Regions from separate parts of the Streptomyces hamibioticus genome, predicted to be linked through region 3. Evidence: riboswitches for the same ligand, from Rfam matches in the RefSeq annotation. Region 3 holds a riboswitch; each other region holds the start of a gene.
The links. A riboswitch is a leader RNA that binds a small molecule or an ion and turns the genes downstream of it on or off. The one in region 3 is predicted to bind cobalamin.

Region 1: another riboswitch for cobalamin. It lies ahead of ACLGIH_RS26720 (cobalamin biosynthesis protein); the one in region 3 lies ahead of ACLGIH_RS07800 (energy-coupling factor ABC transporter permease).
Region 2: another riboswitch for cobalamin. It lies ahead of ACLGIH_RS06305 (ABC transporter substrate-binding protein); the one in region 3 lies ahead of ACLGIH_RS07800 (energy-coupling factor ABC transporter permease).
Region 4: another riboswitch for cobalamin. It lies ahead of ACLGIH_RS10840 (ribonucleoside-diphosphate reductase subunit alpha); the one in region 3 lies ahead of ACLGIH_RS07800 (energy-coupling factor ABC transporter permease).

What each region holds. Positions count from the first base shown of each region.
Region 1 is NZ_JBKKQY010000001.1:5,893,027-5,897,743, forward strand. Features, by position in the region: gene cobN (cobaltochelatase subunit CobN) at 1-658, opposite strand, end outside; gene ACLGIH_RS26715 (cobyric acid synthase) at 655-2,187, opposite strand; gene ACLGIH_RS26720 (cobalamin biosynthesis protein) at 2,184-3,143, opposite strand; cobalamin riboswitch at 3,244-3,363, opposite strand; gene ACLGIH_RS26725 (hypothetical protein) at 3,512-3,733, opposite strand; gene ACLGIH_RS26730 (inorganic phosphate transporter) at 3,753-4,717, opposite strand, start outside.
Region 2 is NZ_JBKKQY010000001.1:1,388,921-1,393,637, reverse strand. Features, by position in the region: partial or broken gene ACLGIH_RS06315 (ABC transporter ATP-binding protein) at 1-601, opposite strand, end outside; partial or broken gene ACLGIH_RS06310 (FecCD family ABC transporter permease) at 598-1,712, opposite strand; partial or broken gene ACLGIH_RS06305 (ABC transporter substrate-binding protein) at 1,709-2,730, opposite strand; cobalamin riboswitch at 2,759-2,938, opposite strand; gene ACLGIH_RS06300 (class I SAM-dependent methyltransferase) at 2,991-3,740, opposite strand; gene ACLGIH_RS06295 (MFS transporter) at 3,709-4,717, opposite strand, start outside.
Region 3 is NZ_JBKKQY010000001.1:1,734,249-1,738,965, forward strand. Features, by position in the region: gene ACLGIH_RS07790 (FAD-binding and (Fe-S)-binding domain-containing protein) at 1-1,733, shown strand, start outside; partial or broken gene ACLGIH_RS35050 (DUF7144 family membrane protein) at 1,795-1,935, opposite strand; cobalamin riboswitch at 2,034-2,219, shown strand; gene ACLGIH_RS07800 (energy-coupling factor ABC transporter permease) at 2,250-2,954, shown strand; gene ACLGIH_RS07805 (energy-coupling factor ABC transporter substrate-binding protein) at 2,951-3,292, shown strand; gene cbiQ (cobalt ECF transporter T component CbiQ) at 3,293-4,042, shown strand; gene ACLGIH_RS07815 (ATP-binding cassette domain-containing protein) at 4,039-4,717, shown strand, end outside.
Region 4 is NZ_JBKKQY010000001.1:2,446,991-2,451,707, reverse strand. Features, by position in the region: gene ACLGIH_RS10840 (ribonucleoside-diphosphate reductase subunit alpha) at 1-1,440, opposite strand, end outside; cobalamin riboswitch at 1,564-1,706, opposite strand; gene ACLGIH_RS10835 (GNAT family N-acetyltransferase) at 1,784-2,290, opposite strand; gene mctP (monocarboxylate uptake permease MctP) at 2,431-4,041, opposite strand; gene ACLGIH_RS10825 (DUF3311 domain-containing protein) at 4,038-4,295, opposite strand; gene ACLGIH_RS10820 (GntR family transcriptional regulator) at 4,470-4,717, opposite strand, start outside.

The sequences.
Region 1 (4,717 bases), 4.2 Mb from region 3:
TGCCGCCGGCCGCCAGAACGGTGGCGACCAGGGCGTCGGCCCGGCCCAGGATCTCGTACAGCTCCGGGTCGGCGCCGCGCAGCGAACCGCAGTACACCGGCAGCGCGTTGGCGCCGCGCGCCTCGATCGCGTCGCACAGCGTGTCGACGAAGGCGGTGTTGCCGCTCAGCTCGTGCGCACGGTAGAAGAGCACGCCCACGGTCGGGCGGCCCGCCACCCGGGCGCGCTCCCCGCGTACGCCGTACTCGGGCATCTTGCGGGGCTCGTCGAAGCCCTCGCCGGTCAGCAGCACGGTGTCGGACAGGAACCGGGCCAGCTGCGTGAGGTTGGCGGGCCCGCCCTCGACCAGGTAGCGCAGCGCCTCCGCCACCACACCGGCCGGCACCGACGACTCGGCCATCAGCTCCGCGTCCGGCACGGCCTCGCCGCCCAGCAGCACGGTCGGGATGCCGGACGCCTTCAGCGCGGCGAGCCCGTCCTCCCAGGCCCGCTTGCCGCCCAGCAGCCGTACGACGGCGATGTCGGCGCCCTGGACCAGGCCCGGCAGCTCCTCCCGGACGTCCACCCGGGTCGGGTTGCCGATCCGGTACGCGGCCTCGGAGGCTCGTGCCGCCAGCAGATCCGTGTCGGCGGTCGACAACAACAACACTGTGCTCATGCGGGCGCTCCCGGTGGAATGAAGGGCAGTCCTTGTGGCGCGCCGGACTCGATGAGCCGCCACAGCGCGTCCGTGTCCGCGTGCTGTTCGATCAGGTCGCCGAGCCGGTCGAGCTGCTGCTCGCGCAGCGCGGCGAAGCAGGTGTCGGGGGCCGGCACGAAGCGGCGGCCCGCGGCGGCGGCCACCTCGCGCAGGAACGCCCGCCGGAATCCGTCCGACTCCAGCGAGCCGTGCCAGTGCGTGCCCCAGGTCTGGCCGACCCGGCAGCCGTCCAGGCTGCGTCCACCGCCATCGGAGATGAACGCTTCGCCACCGAGGACCTCGGCGACCCCGTGGTGGATCTCGTAGCCCTCGACCTGCTCGCCGAGGGCCTCGCCCGCGGGCCGGGTGAGGGTCTTCTCGCGGGCGAACCGCACCCGCACGGGCAGGACGCCGAGCCCGTCGACGTGGCCCCGGCGGCTCTCGACGTCGTCCTCGATGTGCTCGCCGAGGAGCTGGAAGCCGCCGCAGACGCCGAGCAGGGGCCGCTGCTCGGCGGCCCTGCGGACGAGGGCGTCCGCCAGGCCCCGCTCCCGCAGCCACTCCAGCGCCCGGACCGTCCCGCGTGTCCCCGGCACGACCACCAGATCGGCGTCGGCCAGCTCCTCCGGCCGGTCCACGAACCGCACCACGACGCCCGGCTCGGCGGCCAGCGCGTCCACGTCCGTGAAGTTGGACATCAGCGGGACCGCGCAGACGGCGACCCGCAGCACGTCCTCGCCGAGCGGCGGCGCGACGACCGACTCCCGCACCGTCCCCCGCAGGGAGATCCGCAGCCCGTCCTCCTCGTCGATGCCGAGCCCGTGCCGGAAGGGCAGGACGCCGTACGTCCGCCGCCCGGTGAGGTTCCGGAGCATGTCGAGGCCCGGCTCCAGCAGCGACACGTCGCCCCGGAACTTGTTGACGAGGAACCCGGCGACCAGGGCCTGGTCCTCGGGCGCCAGCAGTGCCACCGTGCCGAAGAAGGACGCGAACACACCCCCGCGGTCGATGTCGCCGACGACGAGGACGGGGAGCCCGGCCCCCCGGGCGATCCCCATGTTCACGATGTCGGTCCGGCGCAGGTTGATCTCCGCCGGACTGCCCGCCCCCTCACAGATCACCGCGTCATACGTGCCCCGCAGCTCGGCGAGGCAGTCCAGCACGGTGCCGAGCAGCTTCTGCTGCCGCCCGCCGTGGTAGCCGCGCGCGCTCAGCTCCCCGACCGGCTTGCCGAGCAGCACCACCTGGCTGCTCCGCTCGCCGCCCGGCTTGAGCAGCACCGGGTTCATCAGCGCGGTCGGCTCCACGCGGCAGGCCTGGGCCTGCATGGCCTGCGCCCGGCCGATCTCCGCGCCCTCGCGGGTGACGAAGGAGTTGAGCGACATGTTCTGCGCCTTGAAGGGCGCCACCTTCACGCCCTGCCGCACCAGCCAGCGGCAGATACCGGCCGTGACGACGCTCTTGCCGGCGTCGGAGGTGGTGCCGGCGACCAGGAGCCCACCGTTCATGACGTCCGTCCTTTCGTGACCACCCGGCGTGCCAGCAGCCGCGCGCCGGCGCACACGCCGAGCGCCAGCCAGCCCACGCGCCGGGAGAGCCGTACGGCCCGGTCGATGTCGTCGGCCCGGACGGCGCGTCCCGCCGCCCCGTTGAGCACGGGCCGGTGCTCCACCCGGCCGCCGTAGGAGAGCGTCCCGCCCAGCCGCACGCCCAGGGCACCCGCGAACGCGGCCTCCACGGGACCGGCGTTGGGGCTCGGATGCCCGTCCGCGTCGGCGCGCCAGGCCCGGACGGCGCCGCGCGGATCGCCGCCGGCCACGGTGGCCAGGGCGGCGGTGAGCCGGGCGCCCGGCCAGCCGGCCAGGTCGTCGAGGCGGGCGGAGGCCCAGCCGTAGCGGCGGTACCGGGAGGACTTGTGGCCGACCATGGCGTCGAGGGTGTTCACGGCCCGGAAGCCCAGCAGGCCCGGCACGCCGCCGACGGCGCCCCACACCAGCGCGCCGACCACCGCGTCGGAGGTGTTCTCGGCGACGGACTCGACGACGGCCCGGGCGATCCCGTCGGCGTCCAGCGCCTGTGGATCCCGGCCGCACAGGTGCGGCAGCCGCGCCCGGGCGGCCTCGACGTCCCCGGACCGCAGCGCGCGCCCGATCGCACCGGCCTCGCGGGCGAGCGAGGTCCCACCGACGACGGCCCAGGTGGCGGCGCCGGTCAGCGCGACGGAGGCGGCGGGGGAGGTGCGGACGGCCCGTGCGGCGGCGGCCCCGAGGGCGACGGCGCCACCGGCGCACACGGCCGTGTGCAGCGCGCCCCAGCCGCGGTGGTCGCGCCACAGCACCCGTTCCACGGCACCGGCGGCCCGCCCGAACGCGGCGACCGGGTGCCCGCGGCGCGGATCGCCGAGGACCAGGTCGCCGAGCAGGCCGGCGGCGGCGCCGTACGCGAAGACGCGTTCGGCCCGCATCGGTTCAGCCGAGCGTGCGGAAGGGCGAAGTGTCGCGGGTGTTCCTCGGTCGGCAGCAGCCGTGCATGGCGATTGTCCTCACTCAGGGTGTCCGCGCCCTGGTTCGACGAAATCGGCGGTGAGAGTTCCTGGCTCCCGGGGGACGAGCCCCCGGTGACAGTGGCGGGACCGCGCCGGATTCGCACCGGCTTCCTCTCCTGCCGCCGTATTGGCTCGGGAAGTCCACCACGGCCCGCGAACACCCGTCAACTTGCCGTTGACCTGCGAGGGGGGAGTGTGCGGAGCCCCACACCCGGGAGGTGTGCGCGGGCACGCGAAAGGGGTGCGGGACGGTGCTGTCCGTCCCGCACCCCTCCCGGTGCCCTGGGTCAGGCGACGATCAGATAGATGCCGTACGCCACCGCCGCCGCGCACGCCGCGAAGCAGGCGTAGGCGCCGGTGACGGCGAGGGCCGCGCCGCCGCCCTGCTCCGCGGCCCGCTCCTTGCGGGCGAGGCCGGCGATGCCGAGGACGAACAGGCCCACCAGGGCCACGGTGGTCACGAGACTGACCCCGAAGACGGAGCCGAGGGCTGCCCAGTCGATCTTCATGGTGCTTACTCCTGCGGGCTCAGACGGTGGTGGTCGACGGGGTCTTGGCGTCGCGGACGTCGCCCTGGGCCGGGACGGTGGCCACCAGCTCCTCGGCGGCGGACGTGGGCGGCGGGGTCACGGCGGCCACGGCCTGGGTCACCACACCGGTCTGCGCGGGCTCGTGGTCGTTGACGTTGGTGTGGTCGACCACCTCGCGCCGGGAGATCTTCCAGATCGCGGCGCTGGAGACGACGAGGAAGACCGCGACGGCCGCCGTGCCCCAGTCGCCGAAGCCGGTGACCCACTCCGCGACGGCGGCGACCAGGGCCGCGGCCGGCAGCGTCAGGCCCCAGGCGACGAACATCCGGGTGGCCGTGGACCAGCGGACCACACCGCCCTTGCGGCCGAGACCCGAGCCCATCACCGCGCCGGAGACGGAGTGCGTGGTGGAGAGGGAGAAGCCGAGGTGGGAGGAGGCCAGGATGACCGTGGCCGCGCTGGTCTGGGCGGCGAAGCCCTGCTGCGGCTGGAGGTCGGTCAGGCCCTTGCCCATGGTGCGGATGATCCGCCAGCCGCCGAGGTAGGTGCCGAGCGCGATGGCGATGCCCGCGGAGAGGATGACCCACATGGGCGGGTCCGAGTCGGGGGCGAGGGCGCCACCGGTGACCAGGGCCAGGGTGATGACACCCATCGTCTTCTGGGCGTCGTTGGTGCCGTGGGCCAGCGAGACCAGGCCCGCGGAGGCGATCTGCCCGGCGCGGTAGCCCTTCTGGGCCGCCTGCGTGCCGTCGGACTTCTTGCCCAGCTTGTACGTCAGCCGGGCGCCGAGCATCGCCGCGAGGCCCGCGACCAGCGGGGCGGCGATCGCCGGGATCAGGACCTTGGTGACGAGCACGTCGCCGTTGACCGCGCCGATGCCGGCCGAGGCGACGGCGGCACCGATGAGACCGCCCATGAGGGCGTGCGAGGAGCTGGACGGGAGCCCGACCAGCCAGGTCAGCA
Region 2 (4,717 bases), 350 kb from region 3:
GCCAGGTTGAGGTCGTGCAGGCGAGCAGCACGGTGGCGGGCAGGCGGCGCAGAGTGCCGAGCACGGACAGTTGGTGGCGGATGTCGAGGTGGTTGGTGGGTTCGTCGAGGACAAGGAGGGTGGGCTGCTGGGCGAGAGCGCGCGCGATGAGGACGCGCTGACGCTCGCCGCCGGAGAGCCGGTCGAAGGGGCGGTCGGCTAGGTGGACGGCGTCGACCGCCAAAAGCGCGGAGTCGATGATTTCGGCGTCCTGGGGAGTGTCACCGGCGAGGAGCCGCTTGTGCGGGGTGCGGCCCATGGCGACGACCTCGCGGACGGTGAGGTCGAAGACGGCTGCCGAGTCCTGGACCACCGCCGCCACGGTGCGAGCCAGGTGCCGCACCGGTAGCGACCAGGCGTCACCTCCGTCGACGCGGACCTGACCGGTGGCGGGGCGCAGGACCCGGTAGACGGTGCGCAGAAGGCTGGACTTGCCGCTGCCGTTGGGGCCCACGAGCCCGATGGTCTCGCCCGGGCGGGCGGTCAGGGAGACGTCGCGCACCAGGTGGCGGGCTCCGGCGGTGAGCGTGACGCCGTCGACGTCCAGTTCGGTCGCGGTCATGCTACTCCTCGGTCGGTGCCGCCCCGGGCGTCGCGGCGCATCAGCCACAGGAAGAACGGTCCGCCGCACAGGGCCGTGAGGACACCGACGGGTATCTCCATCGGTGCGGCGACCGTCCGTGCGGCGATGTCGGCCCAGACGAGGAAGACCGCTCCGCCGAGTGCTGCCGTCGGCAGGACCCGGCGGTGGTCGCCGCCGACGAACAGGCGCACGGTGTGGGGCTTCATCAGGCCGACGAAGCCGATCGGTCCGGCCGCCGCGACCAGCACGCCCGTGACGAGGGAGAGCAGGACGAACAGACGGGCGCGGAAGCGGGCCACGTCCAGCCCCATGGTGGTCGCCGCCTCCTCGCCGGCCAGCAGCAGGTTCAGGTTGCGGGCCTGCGCCAGGAGGACGCCGATGCCGAGCAGCAGGGCCGTGCTCGGCAGCCACGGCGTGCCCCAGTTGACACCGCCCAGGCCGCCGAGGGTCCAGGCGAGGACCGCGCGGGCCTCATTGCCCCGGTCGGTGGTGAGCAGCAGCAGATCGAGGACCGCCGTGAGCACCGCCGCGATCGCCACCCCGGACAGCACCAGCCGCGACGAGGTGATGCGTCCGCCGGTGCGGGCGGTGGCGTACACGAGCAGGAGTGCGCCCAAGGCGCCCACGAAGGCGGCCACCGACAGGGAGGCCGGTCCGAAGAGGGTGAACCCGAACACGATCACGGAGACGGCGCCGAGCGACGCCCCGGAGGAGACGCCGAGCAGGTACGGCTCTGCGAGAGGGTTCCGCACCAGGGCCTGCAGCGCGGTGCCGATCACCGCCAGGCCGGCGCCGGTGACCGCACCGAGCAGTACCCGCGGTGCCCGTACGTCCACCACGATGGTCTCCCGGGCCCTTGACCAGTCCGGTTCCTGCCATTCGGCGCCCAGCGCGTGCGTCACGATGCCCCACACCTGGCCCGGCGGACATGCACGGAGCCGATCGCGAGGCCCGCCGTGGCGGAGACGACGAGCAACGCGGTGAGCACCAGCAGCGTGACGGCCAGCCGCGCACGGCCTGCTCCCGAGCCGGTGGCCTTCCGTCGTTGCACGGTCCGTTCGGCGGGCGCGCCGGTGGCGGCCTGAGTCACCGGATCTCCGGGTGCAGCCCGCGGGCCAGGTCCTCGACCGCGTAGGCCGAGCCGATGCCGACCAGGGTGGCGGTCAGCGGCAGGACGACGAACCGCTTGTTCCTGACGGCGGGTACGTCGGCGAGCGCGGGCTGGGAGAGCAGGAACTTCTTCTTCTCCTCGACGCTTCCGGCACCGGCGTAGTCATAGATGGCGATGACTTCCGGCTTGCGCTCGACGACCTGCTCCCAGGAGACGTCACGGAAGACGTCGTCGAGGTCGGTGAAGACGTTCTCGCCGCCGGCCAGCCGGATCAGTTCGGTGCCCAGGCTCTTGCCGCCCGCGGTGAAAGCGCTTTTGTCGCCACTGTCGTAGACGAAGACGGGCACCTCGGGCTCGCCTTCGACTTTGTCGGCGGCCTTGCCGACGCGGCCTTCGAGGTCGGCGACCAGTTTGTCGGCTCGGTCCGGAACGCCGAAGATCTTGCCGATGGTGCGGATCTCGTCGTAGGTGTCCTTCATCGTCACCTGCTTCTTCCGCAGTACTCGCGGTTGAGGTAGGTGTCGATGCCGGCGTCGGCGAACGCCTCGCGGGAGCGGCCCTCTTTCTCGTCGAAGGCGCTGCCGTAGCCGCCGTAGACGAGGTCGGGTTCGGCGTCCAGGACGGTCTCGAAGGACGGTTCCCTCTCCGCCAGTTCCGGGACGGACTCGTAGTCCTTCTTCAGCTCGGGCAGGACCGCGGAGTCGGGGAAGGCCGTTCCGGCCAGGCGGTCCTTCAGGCCGAGGGCGAGCATGAGCTCGGCCGGGTGCTGGTGGATAGTGACCACCCGTGACGGCGGCCCGTCGTATGTCGTCTTCACACCGCAGTTGTCGATCGTGACCGGAAAGCCCGCGGGCACGGCCGCGCCGGCGTTCGCGTCCCCACCGCTCTCGTCGGATGAACCGCAGCCGACGGTCAGCAGCACTGACGTGAGAGACACGGCAGCGGCCGTGGTACGAAGGAACCCGCGCGTGAGGGCAGGGGTGAACAGCTGGGACACGTGAAGCCTCCTGGAGTCCGCGCTCCTCGGGACGGGCCCGCGACGGACCAGTGTCCTGACTCCCGGATCGACGTTCCCTCCGCCTTCCCGCGCCGTGCGCAGTGGCATCTCGGAGGGGTGCTCCCCGGTCACCGTGGCGGGACCGTGCCGGATTCGCACCGGCTTCCTGTCTCCCGTCGCGGCGATGACCAGGTGATCCCACGTTCCTCCGAGTCGGCGGCAAAAGGGCGTGCGGACCCGGCCGCACGCCCGCGCCTTCGTCACGCTTCGCGCACCGCTCGCAGCACGAGCCGCTCGGCGTTCTCGTCGTAGGGGCGTCCGTCGAACCCGCCGAAGACCTCCACGCGGCCGAAACCCGCATCCTCGGCCATCCGGCGAAGCTCCACCGCGCTGTACACGAACCACGTCAAGGTGGCTCGCGTCACCCGCTCGCCCCGAACCAGCACCCACTCGCTGCGCAGCCGCGCCCACTCGTCCAGGACGGTGTCTGTCTGCACCATCAGGTCGTCGCCCCGCCGCACCACTTTGGGCGGGGTGGCATTGCGGGCCAGGAGTTCTTTCCCGGCGAGGTCCAGGACGAGCGTGCCGCCGGGCGCCAGGCAGGTGTGCATGGTGCGCAGCACACGCGCGTTGTCGGCGGGGTCCTCGAAGTACCCGAAGGAGGTGAACATGTTGAGGACGACGTCGAAGCCGCCCGGTGCGCTGTACTCGCGGGCGTCGGCCCGCACGTACGTCACCTCGGCACCGGCGTCGGCCGACCGCTTGCGTGCCCGGTCCAGCATGGCCGGGCTCAGGTCAACGCCGGTCACGCGGTGCCCGCGGCGGGCGAGGGGCACGGTGAAGACGCCCGGCCCGCAGCACAGGTCCAGCACGCGTGATCCGTCGGGGAGGGCGAGCAGGGGAGAGGTGTCCAGCAGTACCTCGGCCTGCTCGTAGCGCCGCTCGGAGAAGAGGAAGTCGTGGAACTCGGTCCAGAAGTCATCGTCCTGGAATCCGCCCGTCCGTGTCATCGCGCGTCAGTGCTCCTTCATGGTCGCCGTCGGGGACAGGGCGCCGCGCCGTGCGACGGCGCAGCGAGAGCAGAAGCGGGGGAAGCAGCAGACACTGGGCGGCTGCCAACAGCCAGAACCAACCGGTGTGCCCGGCCCGTTCGCCGAGGCCGTACAACTGCCCGCCCAGTACGCCGCTCGCGCAGGCGCCCAGGCCCGCGGCCAGCCGCTGCTGGCCGAAGACCACGGCGTCGGAGCGGGGGCTGCGGCGCAATGCCTCCAGGTCGTTCTTGAGGAACAGCACGATGTCGCCGAGGGTGATCAGCGCGCCGCCCGCCAGCAGTGCCGTCCGGGTGCCGGCCGCCAGCACGGCCAGTCCCGCCGCCAGGCCCGTGAACCCGACCGCGAGGGCGAGGACGTACGGCATGCGCCGGATCAGGCCGGACGCGAGCGGCTGTACGACGATGACCAGCGTGAAGCAGAGCAACAGCACCATGCTGTAGAAGGCGCTGGAGGCGCGCTCGACGGCGTACACCGCCAGGAAGTGCTGGAAGTGGAAGTAGAGGTAGAAGGCCAGCGCGTTGGCGGCGAACGGCAGGAGTGCCACGCCGACGAGAAGGCCCGAGCGGGCCGTTTCCTCCGATTTGGTGGGATAGGTCCCGTCGGTTCCGGGCAACCGTGCGTGTCCCGCTGTGACCGCGAGGAACAGCGCCGTGACGGCCGCGAACAGCCAGCCGGGCGAGGACAGGACGAATGGTCCGGCGATGAGCGGGCCGACCGCCATCCCGGCGTTGAGTGCCGCGTTGCCCGCCGACAGGAACGCCGGACGGCGCTCGTCGTCGACGCCGTGCACGAGATACGCCTTGTTGGCGGGCAGGTAGAGCGCGGCACCGCAGCACGTCAGGACCAGCGCCCAGACCGCGAGGGGCGGCCAGCGCAGGGCCAGCAGGAGCCCGGCGAAACCGGCGGTGCGTACGACGAGCGCCCACAGCATCGTG
Region 3 (4,717 bases):
CCTTCGACCTGTACACCGCGGACGGCGTGGCGGCGTACCGGCGGTTCATGGAGCGGGCGGCCGACCTGGTCGTGGAGTTCGGCGGGTCGCTCTCCGGCGAGCACGGTGACGGGCAGAGCCGCGGGGAGCTGCTGCCGCGGATGTTCGGGGACGGGCTGACGGAGGCGTTCGGGCGGCTGAAGGCCGTCTTCGATCCGCTGGACCGGATGAACCCGGGGAAGGTCGTCGCCCCGTACCGGCTGGACGAGAACCTGCGGCTGGGCGGCGACTGGGCCCCGGAGGACCGGCGCGACCTGCACTTCCGGTTCCCGCACGACGGCGGGTCGTTCGCCGAGGCCGCCAACCGGTGCGTGGGCGTGGGCAAGTGCCGGCAGCACACCAGCGAGGGCACCGTGATGTGCCCGTCGTACCAGGTCACCATGGAGGAGGAGCACTCCACCCGGGGACGGGCCCGGCTGCTGTTCGAGATGCTGGACGGCCACGGGGACAGCGCGATCCGGGACGGCTGGCGGTCCGAGGCGGTCAAGGACGCCCTCGATCTGTGCCTGGCCTGCAAGGGCTGCAAGAGCGACTGTCCGGCGGATGTGGACATGGCCACCTACAAGGCCGAGTTCCTGTCCCACCACTACGAGGGCCGTCCGTGGCGTCGGCCACGCTCGGACTGGTCGATGGGGTGGCTGCCCGCGCTCGCCCAGGCCGTGGGCCGCACCCGTCTCGGGCCGGTCGTCAACGCCCTCACCCACACACCGCCGCTGTCGAAGGCCGCGGTCGCCGTGGCGGGGGTGGCGGACCGGGAGGTGCCGTTGTTCGCCGGGCAGACGTTCCAGCAGTGGTTCGCCGCCCACGAGCCGTACGGCGACGGGGAACGCGGCACGGTGCTGCTGTGGCCGGACACCTTCACCAACCACTTCCACCCGCACCTCGGGCAGGCGGCGGTGGCGGTGCTGGAGCACGCCGGCTGGCGGGTGGAGCTGCCCACCGAGCCGCTGTGCTGCGGGCTGACCTGGATCTCCACCGGGCAGCTCGGCACCGCCGAGAAGATCCTGACCCGGACCGTGCGGCGGCTGGCCGGGCACGTCCGGGAGGGCGGTCTCGTGGTGGTCCTGGAGCCGAGCTGCGCGGCCGTGTTCCGGGCGGACGCGGCCGAGCTGTTCCCCGGCGACCAGGACGTGCGCAGGCTGCGGGACCAGACGGTGACCCTGGCCGGGCTGCTCACCGAGCACTCCCCCGGCTACCGGCCGCCGCAGGTGCCCGACCGGTCCGCTCGTGCGCTGGCCCAGGTGCACTGCCACCAGCACGCGGTGCTGGGCTGGGACGCCGACCGGGAACTGCTGCGCCGCGCCGGGGTGGACGTGGAGCGGCTGGACTCCGGCTGCTGCGGACTGGCCGGCAACTTCGGGTTCGAGCGCGGCCATGAGGAGGTCAGCGAGGCGTGCGCGGAGCGGGTGCTGCTGCCGCGGCTGCGGGACGAGGACGCGGGGACCGTCGTGCTCGCCGACGGCTTCAGCTGCCGCACCCAGGTCCACGAGTTCGACAGCGGCGGCCACGAGGCCGTGCATCTGGCGGAGCTGCTGGCCTCGGCGCTCCCCGACGCCCCCGGCAGCGCCTACGGCACCGCGCCCGGCGCCCGCCCGGCGCCCCCGGGCCGGCCGGGCCGGGCCCTGGCCCTGGCGGGTGCCGGGCTGGCCGCGGCCGGTGCGGCGGCGGGGGTGGCGCGGCTGCTGCGGCGCTGAGCGCGGAGCCGCCGGGCGCGAGCGATCCGCCAGGACGAGGCCGAGGCGGTCGGACTCTCTCGGCCTCCTCCTGGCGGCGGGCCGGGGCCCGGATGACGAAGACGTCGATCGCCATCGTGATCACCGACCAGACGGGCGCGTACGGCAGGAACACGAACTGGGCGACGAGGCTGAGTGCGGCCAGGACGATGCCCGTCAAGCGCGGCGGTCGGAGCGTGACCGGCGCGATTGACGGCACAGGGGGCGTGTGACCTCGGTCCGAGCGCCCCGTACGCCCTTGTCACTGCCGGTGCGGGCGCACTACTGTCACCACGCCTTGGTGAACGGGAAATCCGGTGCAATGCCGGTGCGGCCCTCGCCACTGTGATCGGGAAGTCCGGCTCCGGCCCTCACGGGCAGCCACTGGGTCCTCCACGGACCCGGGAAGGCGGAGTTCGGGCGGTGGTACCCGTCAGCCAGGAGACCGGCCGAGGCGCGTCAACCATCCACGAGGTGTTGGAGAGGGTCTGCCGAGCCATGCACATAGCCGAGGGCTTTCTGCCTCCGGCGCACGCGGTCGCCTGGGGCGCCGCGTCAGCGCCGTTCGTCGTCCACGGAGTACGGTCACTCACCCGTGAGGTCAGGGAGCACCCGGAGAGCACCCTGCTCCTCGGCGCCTCCGGAGCCTTCACGTTCGTGCTGTCCGCCCTGAAACTGCCGTCGGTGACCGGGAGTTGCTCCCATCCGACCGGCACCGGGCTGGGCGCCATCCTGTTCCGGCCGCCGGTCATGGCGGTGCTGGGCACCATCACACTGCTGTTCCAGGCGCTGCTGCTGGCCCACGGCGGGCTGACCACGCTCGGCGCCAACGTCTTCTCCATGGCGATCGTCGGGCCGTGGGCCGGGTACGGCGCCTACCGGCTGCTGCGCCGCTGCGACGCGCCGCTGATGGCCGCCGTGTTCTGCGGCGCGTTCGTCGCCGACCTGTCCACCTACTGCGTCACGTCCGTCCAGCTGGCGCTCGCCTTCCCGGACCCGGGCAGCGGATTCCTGGGCGCGCTCGGCAAGTTCGGTTCGATCTTCGCGGTGACGCAGATCCCGCTCGCGGTGAGCGAGGGGCTCCTCACGGTCCTCGTGATGCGGCTGCTGGTGCGGTCCAGCAAGGGCGAACTGACCCGGCTGGGCGTGCTGGTGACCAGGACGAAGGCGAAGACGGCGGGGCAGGAGGCGGCGGCCCGGTGAAGCGCGACACGAGGATCGACGCCCTGCTGCTGCTCGCGGTGGCCGCGCTCGCGGTGCTGCCGCTGGTGTTCGGGCTCGGCGACCGCAAGGAGGAGCCGTTCTCCGGCGCCGACGCCGAGGCGGAGACGGCGATCACCGAGATCGACCCGGACTACGAGCCGTGGTTCTCGCCGCTGTACGAACCCCCGTCCGGGGAGATCGAGTCCGCGCTGTTCGCCGTGCAGGCGGCCCTCGGCGCCGGCGTGCTCGCGTACTACTTCGGTCTGCGCCGGGGACGGCGGCAGGGCGAGGAGCGGGCCCGGGCGGCGGCCCGGCCGGACGCTCCCGCAGGGGACTGAGTGCTGCCGATCGACGCCGCGGCGCACGCCAGTCGCTGGCGCCGCCGCCATCCCGTGGACAAGGCCGTGCTGGGGCTGGGCCTCACGGTGCTCGCGATCTCGCTGCCGCCCTGGCCGGGCGCGGCACTGGTACTGGTGACGGCGCTGGCGGTGCTGCTGGGCCCGGCGGGTGTGCCGGGGCGGCGGCTGTGGCGGGCGTACCGGGTGCCGCTCGGCTTCTGCGTGACCGGGGCGCTGCCGCTGCTCGTGCAGGTCGGCGGCGCGGACGCGTTCGTGTCCCTGGCCGACGGCGGACCGGCTCGGGCGGGCGGGCTGCTGCTGCGCACCTCGGCAGCCTCGCTCGGGGTGCTGCTGTTCGCGTTCACCACCCCGATGTCCGATCTGCTGCCCCGCCTGGTGCGGGCCGGGGTGCCCGCGCCGGTCGTCGACGTGGCGCTGGTGACGTACCGGATGAGCTTCCTGCTGCTCGACTCGGTGCGGCGGGTGCGGCAGGCCCAGGCGGCCCGGCTGGGGCACACCACGCGGGCCGCCGCCTGGCGGTCGCTGGCCGGGCTCGGCGCGACGGCGTTCGTGCGCTCCTTCGACCGGGCGGCGCGGCTCCAGGCCGGGCTCGCCGGACGCGGCTACGACGGCACGCTGCGGGTGCTGGTGCCCGAGGCCCGCGTCTCGGTGCCGTTCACGGCCGCGAGCCTCGCGCTGCTGGCGGCGCTGGCCGCCCTCACCTTCGTACTGGAAAGGCCACTGTCGTGAGCGAGTCCGCCCTCATCGCCCTGCGGGGCGCCTCCTTCGCGTACGAGGACGGGCCCACCGTGCTGCGCGCGGTCGACTTCGAGGTGCCCGAGGGGCGGGCGCTCGCCCTGCTGGGCCGCAACGGCAGCGGCAAGACCACGCTGATGCGGCTGCTCAGCGGCGGGCTGCGGCCGCACCCGGGCCGCCTGACGGTGGCGGGCGAGCCGGTGGCGTACGACCGCAGGGGGCTGACCCGGCTGCGGACCACCGTGCAGCTGGTGGTGCAGGACCCGGACGACCAGTTGTTCGCCGCGTCGGTGGCCCAGGACGTGTCGTTCGGGCCGCTCAACCTCGGTCTGCCGGACACCGAGGTGCGGGCCCGGGTTAAGGAGGCGCTGGCCGCGCTGGACATCGCCGCGCTGGCCGACCGGCCCACCCACCTGCTGTCGTACGGGCAGCGCAAGCGGGCGGCGATCGCGGGGGCCGTCGCGATGCGGCCCCGGGTGCTGATCCTGGACGAGCCGACCGCCGGGCTGGACCCGGACGGCCAGGAGCGGCTGCTGGCCACCCTGGACGGGCTCCGCGCGGACGGCACCACCGTGGTGATGGCCACCCACGACGTCGACCTCGCCCTGCGCTGGTCCGACGAGGCGGCGGTCCTCACGCCGTCCGGCGTGCACACCGGCCCGACGGCGG
Region 4 (4,717 bases), 710 kb from region 3:
GGCGGCCGGGTCGACGAACGCGCCGAGGTTGACCGAGCCCAGGTTGCAGACCGCGGTCTCGTCGTCGCTGGTGACCTCCAGGATCTCCGTGCAGAGGTTGGAGGAGTGGATGACGTGGCCAGGCTCCGCCGTCTGGTTGGCGGTGCGGTTGGCGGCGTCCTTGAAGGTCATCCAGCCGTTGCCGGTCTGCGCGAGGGCGCGCATCATCCGGCCGTACAGCTCCCGGGCGGGCAGCGTCTTCTTCGCCAGCCCCTTGCGCTCCGCCTCGCGGTAGGCGGCGTCGAACGCCTCGCCCCACAGGTCCACCAGCTCGGGCACGTCCGACGGGGAGAACAGCGACCACTGCTCGTCGGCGGCGACCCGGCGCATGAACTCGTCCGGGACCCAGTGCGCGAGGTTGAGGTTGTGGGTGCGCCGGGCGTCCTCGCCGGTGTTGTCGCGCAGTTCCAGGAACTCCTCGATGTCGGAGTGCCAGGTCTCCAGGTAGACCGCGGCGGCACCCTTGCGCCGGCCGCCCTGGTTCACGGCGGCGACCGAGGCGTCGAGGGTCTTCAGGAACGGGACGATGCCGTTGGAGTGCCCGTTGGTGCCGCGGATCAGCGAACCGCGGCTGCGGATGCGGGAGTAGGACAGGCCGATGCCGCCGGCGTGCTTGGAGAGGCGGGCGACCTGGTGGTAGCGCTCGTAGATGGAGTCCAGCTGGTCCTCGGGGGAGTCCAGGAGGTAGCAGGACGACATCTGGGGGTGCCGGGTGCCGGAGTTGAAGAGGGTGGGGGAGGAGGGGAGGTAGTCCAGGCGGCTCATCAGGCCGTAGAGCGCGGCGACCTCGTCCACCGAGTGGGCGGAGTCGTCCTCGGCGAGGCCGGCCGCGACGCGCAGCAGGAAGTGCTGGGGCGTCTCGACGACCTTGCGCGTGACCGGGTGCCGGAGCAGATAGCGGCTGTGCAGCGTGCGCAGCCCGAAGTAGCCGAACCGGTCGTCGGCCGCCGGGTCGACCAGGGCGTCCAGGCGCGCGGCGTGCAGCCGGACGAACGCGGCGGTGCGGTCGGCGATCAGGCCCTCGCGGTGGCCGACGGCGACGGAGTCGGTGAACGTCACCACGCCCTGGGAAGCGGCCTCGGCGCGGATGCCGATGGTCAGCAGCCGGGCGGCCAGCCGGGAGTAGACCGGGTCCTCCGAGATCAGGCCGGCCGCGGCCTCGGTGGCCAGCTCACGCAGCTCGGACTCGTCCGCGTGGGCGGACCGGCCGCGCAGCGCGGCGGCGGCGACCCGGCCGGGGTCGGCGTCGGGGAGGTCGGCGGTCAGCTCGGTCAGGGTCCGCAGCAGCGCGGCACCGGGCCCGTCGGGTTCCTCGGTCACCGGCGTCGGCGAAGCCGTCACCGGGGACGCCGAAGCGGTCACCGGGGTCGCTGAAGCCGGGTCGGCTGGCGCGATGGTCACGTGGAGCACTCCCTCGCTCGGCACTGGGCCTTGTGGAGGGCAGGGGGCAGCTCACGAGCGCGCGCGGCGTCGCGTCCACCGGCCCATTCCACGAGGCCCGGACGTCAGGGCACCCGGACCGGACGGCCGGGCGCACTGTCGGCAGGTCCTCGGACTGAACAGGCGTATGGGCACACGGCACGCGTATGGACACACGCAAGTACACCGTTGCGGGACAGTTCCGGATTCGCACCGGATTCCCCTGCGGCGACAGCGAGCATGAGCATACATCTTGTGCCGGGTTCCGGTGGCACCCCCAGATGTTGTGTCCTGGGTGGGGCGTCCGGCGCTGCCGCCGGTGGTGTCAGAGCGTCAGCTCGTAGGTGATCAGCGTGATGTCGTCGATCTGCGGGAGCGGATTCCAGTCCCGCTCGGGCGTGCGGGCGAAGCCCAGACGACCGTAGACCCGGTGCGCGGCGTGCATGGTGCGCTGGCTCGACAGCACGATCCGCACGCAGCCCTCCACGGCCCGCGCCCGGTCGACGCAGGCACGGACGAGGGCCTCCCCGGCGCCCCGGCCACGGGCCGCCCGGGCCACGGCCAGCATCCGTATCTCCGCCTCGCCCGGCCCGGCGATGTCGGCCATCGGACCGCCGGACGGCACGAAGGTGACCCCGCCCAGCAGCTCCTCGCCGTCCACGGCGACCAGCACCTCGGCCGCCGCGGCCCGCTTCGCCACGTCCCTCAGTTCACCGAGGTAGGCGTCGCTCTCCCCGAAGTCCAGCAGCCCGTCCTGGAGATAGGCCTGCGCGGTGATCTCGCCGAGAGCGCGGTACTCGGCGGGGTCCGCCCGCCGGATGACGATGTCCATGGCCCCGAGTCTGCCCGACCGGTACGACAACGGGCCGCCGGATTTCTCCGACGGCCCGTGCGTCGATGTGCGGCTCCGCCGCGTGGGCGCGCTCGGCCGCAACCGAGCGGCGGACGAACGGCGACCCCAGCGCGAGGACCTCAGTGTGAGGACCCCGCGGTGGCCGGCGGCAGCTCGACCTGCACGCCCGGGTCCCCGGCGTCCGCCGTGTAGTCCTCGGGCTTGGTCTCGTCCACCCCGTCCGGGGCCTTGACGGCCCGCAGGACCAGCGTCAGCACCACCGTGACGACGACGTTCAGCACGAAGGCCGTGAGGCCGATGTACCCGATCTCGCCGATGCCCGGGATCTCCTTGGAGGAGCCGCCGAAGTGCTTCTGCGTCGGCGTCGAGACGCCGTACGCGGCGAGCGTGCCGTAGACCATGCCGACGGCCCAGCCGGCGAGCAGCGCCCAGCGGTGGAACCAGCGGGTGAACAGGCCGCCGACCAGGGCCGGGAAGGTCTGCAGGATCCAGATGCCGCCGAGCAGCTGGAAGTTGATGGCCACCGTCTTGTCCATGCCGAGGACGAAGACCAGCGCGCCCACCTTCACGAGCAGTGAGACCAGCTTGGAGACCCGGGTCTCCTCCTTGGGCGTGGCGTCCGGCTTGATGAAGTCCTTGTAGATGTTGCGGGTGAAGAGGTTCGCCGCCGCGATGGACATGATCGCCGCCGGGACCAGCGCGCCGATGCCGATCGCCGCGAAGGCCACGCCCGCGAACCAGGCCGGGAACATGTTCTCGAACAGCTGCGGGATCGCCAGCTGGCCGTTCTCCACCGTCACCCCGGCCGCGATCGCCATGAAGCCCAGCAGCGCGAGCATGCCCAGCATCAGCGAGTACAGCGGCAGGATCGTGGTGTTGCGCCGGATCACCTCACGGCTGCGCGAGGACAGCGTCGCGGTGATCGAGTGCGGGTACATGAACAGCGCGAGCGCCGAGCCCAGGGCCAGGGTCGCGTACGTCCACTGGCCGGCCTCGGGCGGCACCAGGCTGCCCTTGCCGCTCTCGGTGAACTTGTCCTCGGCCGAGGCGAAGATGTCGTCGAACCCGCCCAGTTTGATCGGGATGTAGATGATGGCCACCGCGATCACTATGTAGATCAGCGTGTCCTTGACGAACGCGATCAGGGCGGGGGCGCGCAGCCCCGACGAGTAGGTGTACGCCGCGAGCACGCCGAAGGCGATCAGCAGCGGCAGGTCCTTGATGAACCAGTTGGTGTCCTCGCCGCCGCCGATGCCCATCACGTCCAGCACGGCCTGGATGCCGACCAGCTGGAGCGCGATGTACGGCATGGTCGCCAGGATGCCGGTCAGGGCCACCGCCAGCGACAGGCCCTTCGAGCCGAACCGGCCGCGCACGAAGTCGGAGGTCGTCACGTAGCCGTGCTTGTGCGAGACCGACCACAGGCGGGGCAGGAAGGTGAAGATCAGCGGGTAGACCAGGATGGTGTACGGCACCGCGAAGAAGCCGGCCGCGCCCGCCGCGTAGATCGCGGCCGGGACGGCGACGAAGGTGTACGCCGTGTAGAGGTCGCCGCCGAGCAGGAACCAGGTGATCCAGGTGCCGAACGAGCGGCCGCCTAGGCCCCATTCGTCGAGGCTGTGCTCGTTCTCGGCCTTGCGCCAGCGCGCGGCCAGGAAGCCCAGGACCGTGACGAGCAGGAAGAAGAAGACGAAGACGCCGAGTGCGACGCCGTTCACGCCGTCGTTCACCGCTGCCCACCTCCCCGGCGGGCGCGCTGGTCACGCTGCCAGAGCTGGTACGCGACCATCGTCAGCGCGGTGGAGATGACCACCCACGCCATCTGGTACCAGTAGAAGAACGGGATGCCGATGAACTCCGGGTCGGCCTTGGCGTACGAACCGACCCACAGCATGGCGACGAACGGTGCGGCGAGGCAGAGGCCGATCACGACGCGCATCGGCGTCACCACCGGCTCTCTGTTCGCCTTTGAGGCTTGTGACATCTGGCGGCTCCGTCCCCTCACTGATCACCTGGTGCGATGAGCAGGCAATGTAGGTGACGGCGTCATGACAGCGGAACCCCTCGTCCGCATATCGGTACCGCTTTCCACAGGCTCTCTACGGAGCCCTCCGCATGAGGCCCGGCGGTGGCTGCTGCCGGACATCCGGGGCGCCCTTCAGGGGCGTTCCTCCTGCGGGCGCTTGAGCCGGGCGACGAACTTGTAGCGGTCGCCCCGGTACACCGAGCGCACCCACTCCACCGGCCGGCCCTCCCGGTCCAGCGAGTGCCGGGAGAGCATCAGCATCGGCAGGCCGACGTCGGTGCCGAGCAGCCCCGCCTCGCGCGGGGTCGCCAGCGAGGTCTCGATGGTCTCCTCGGCCTCGGCGAGATGGACGTCGTACACCTCGGCGAGCGCGGTGTACA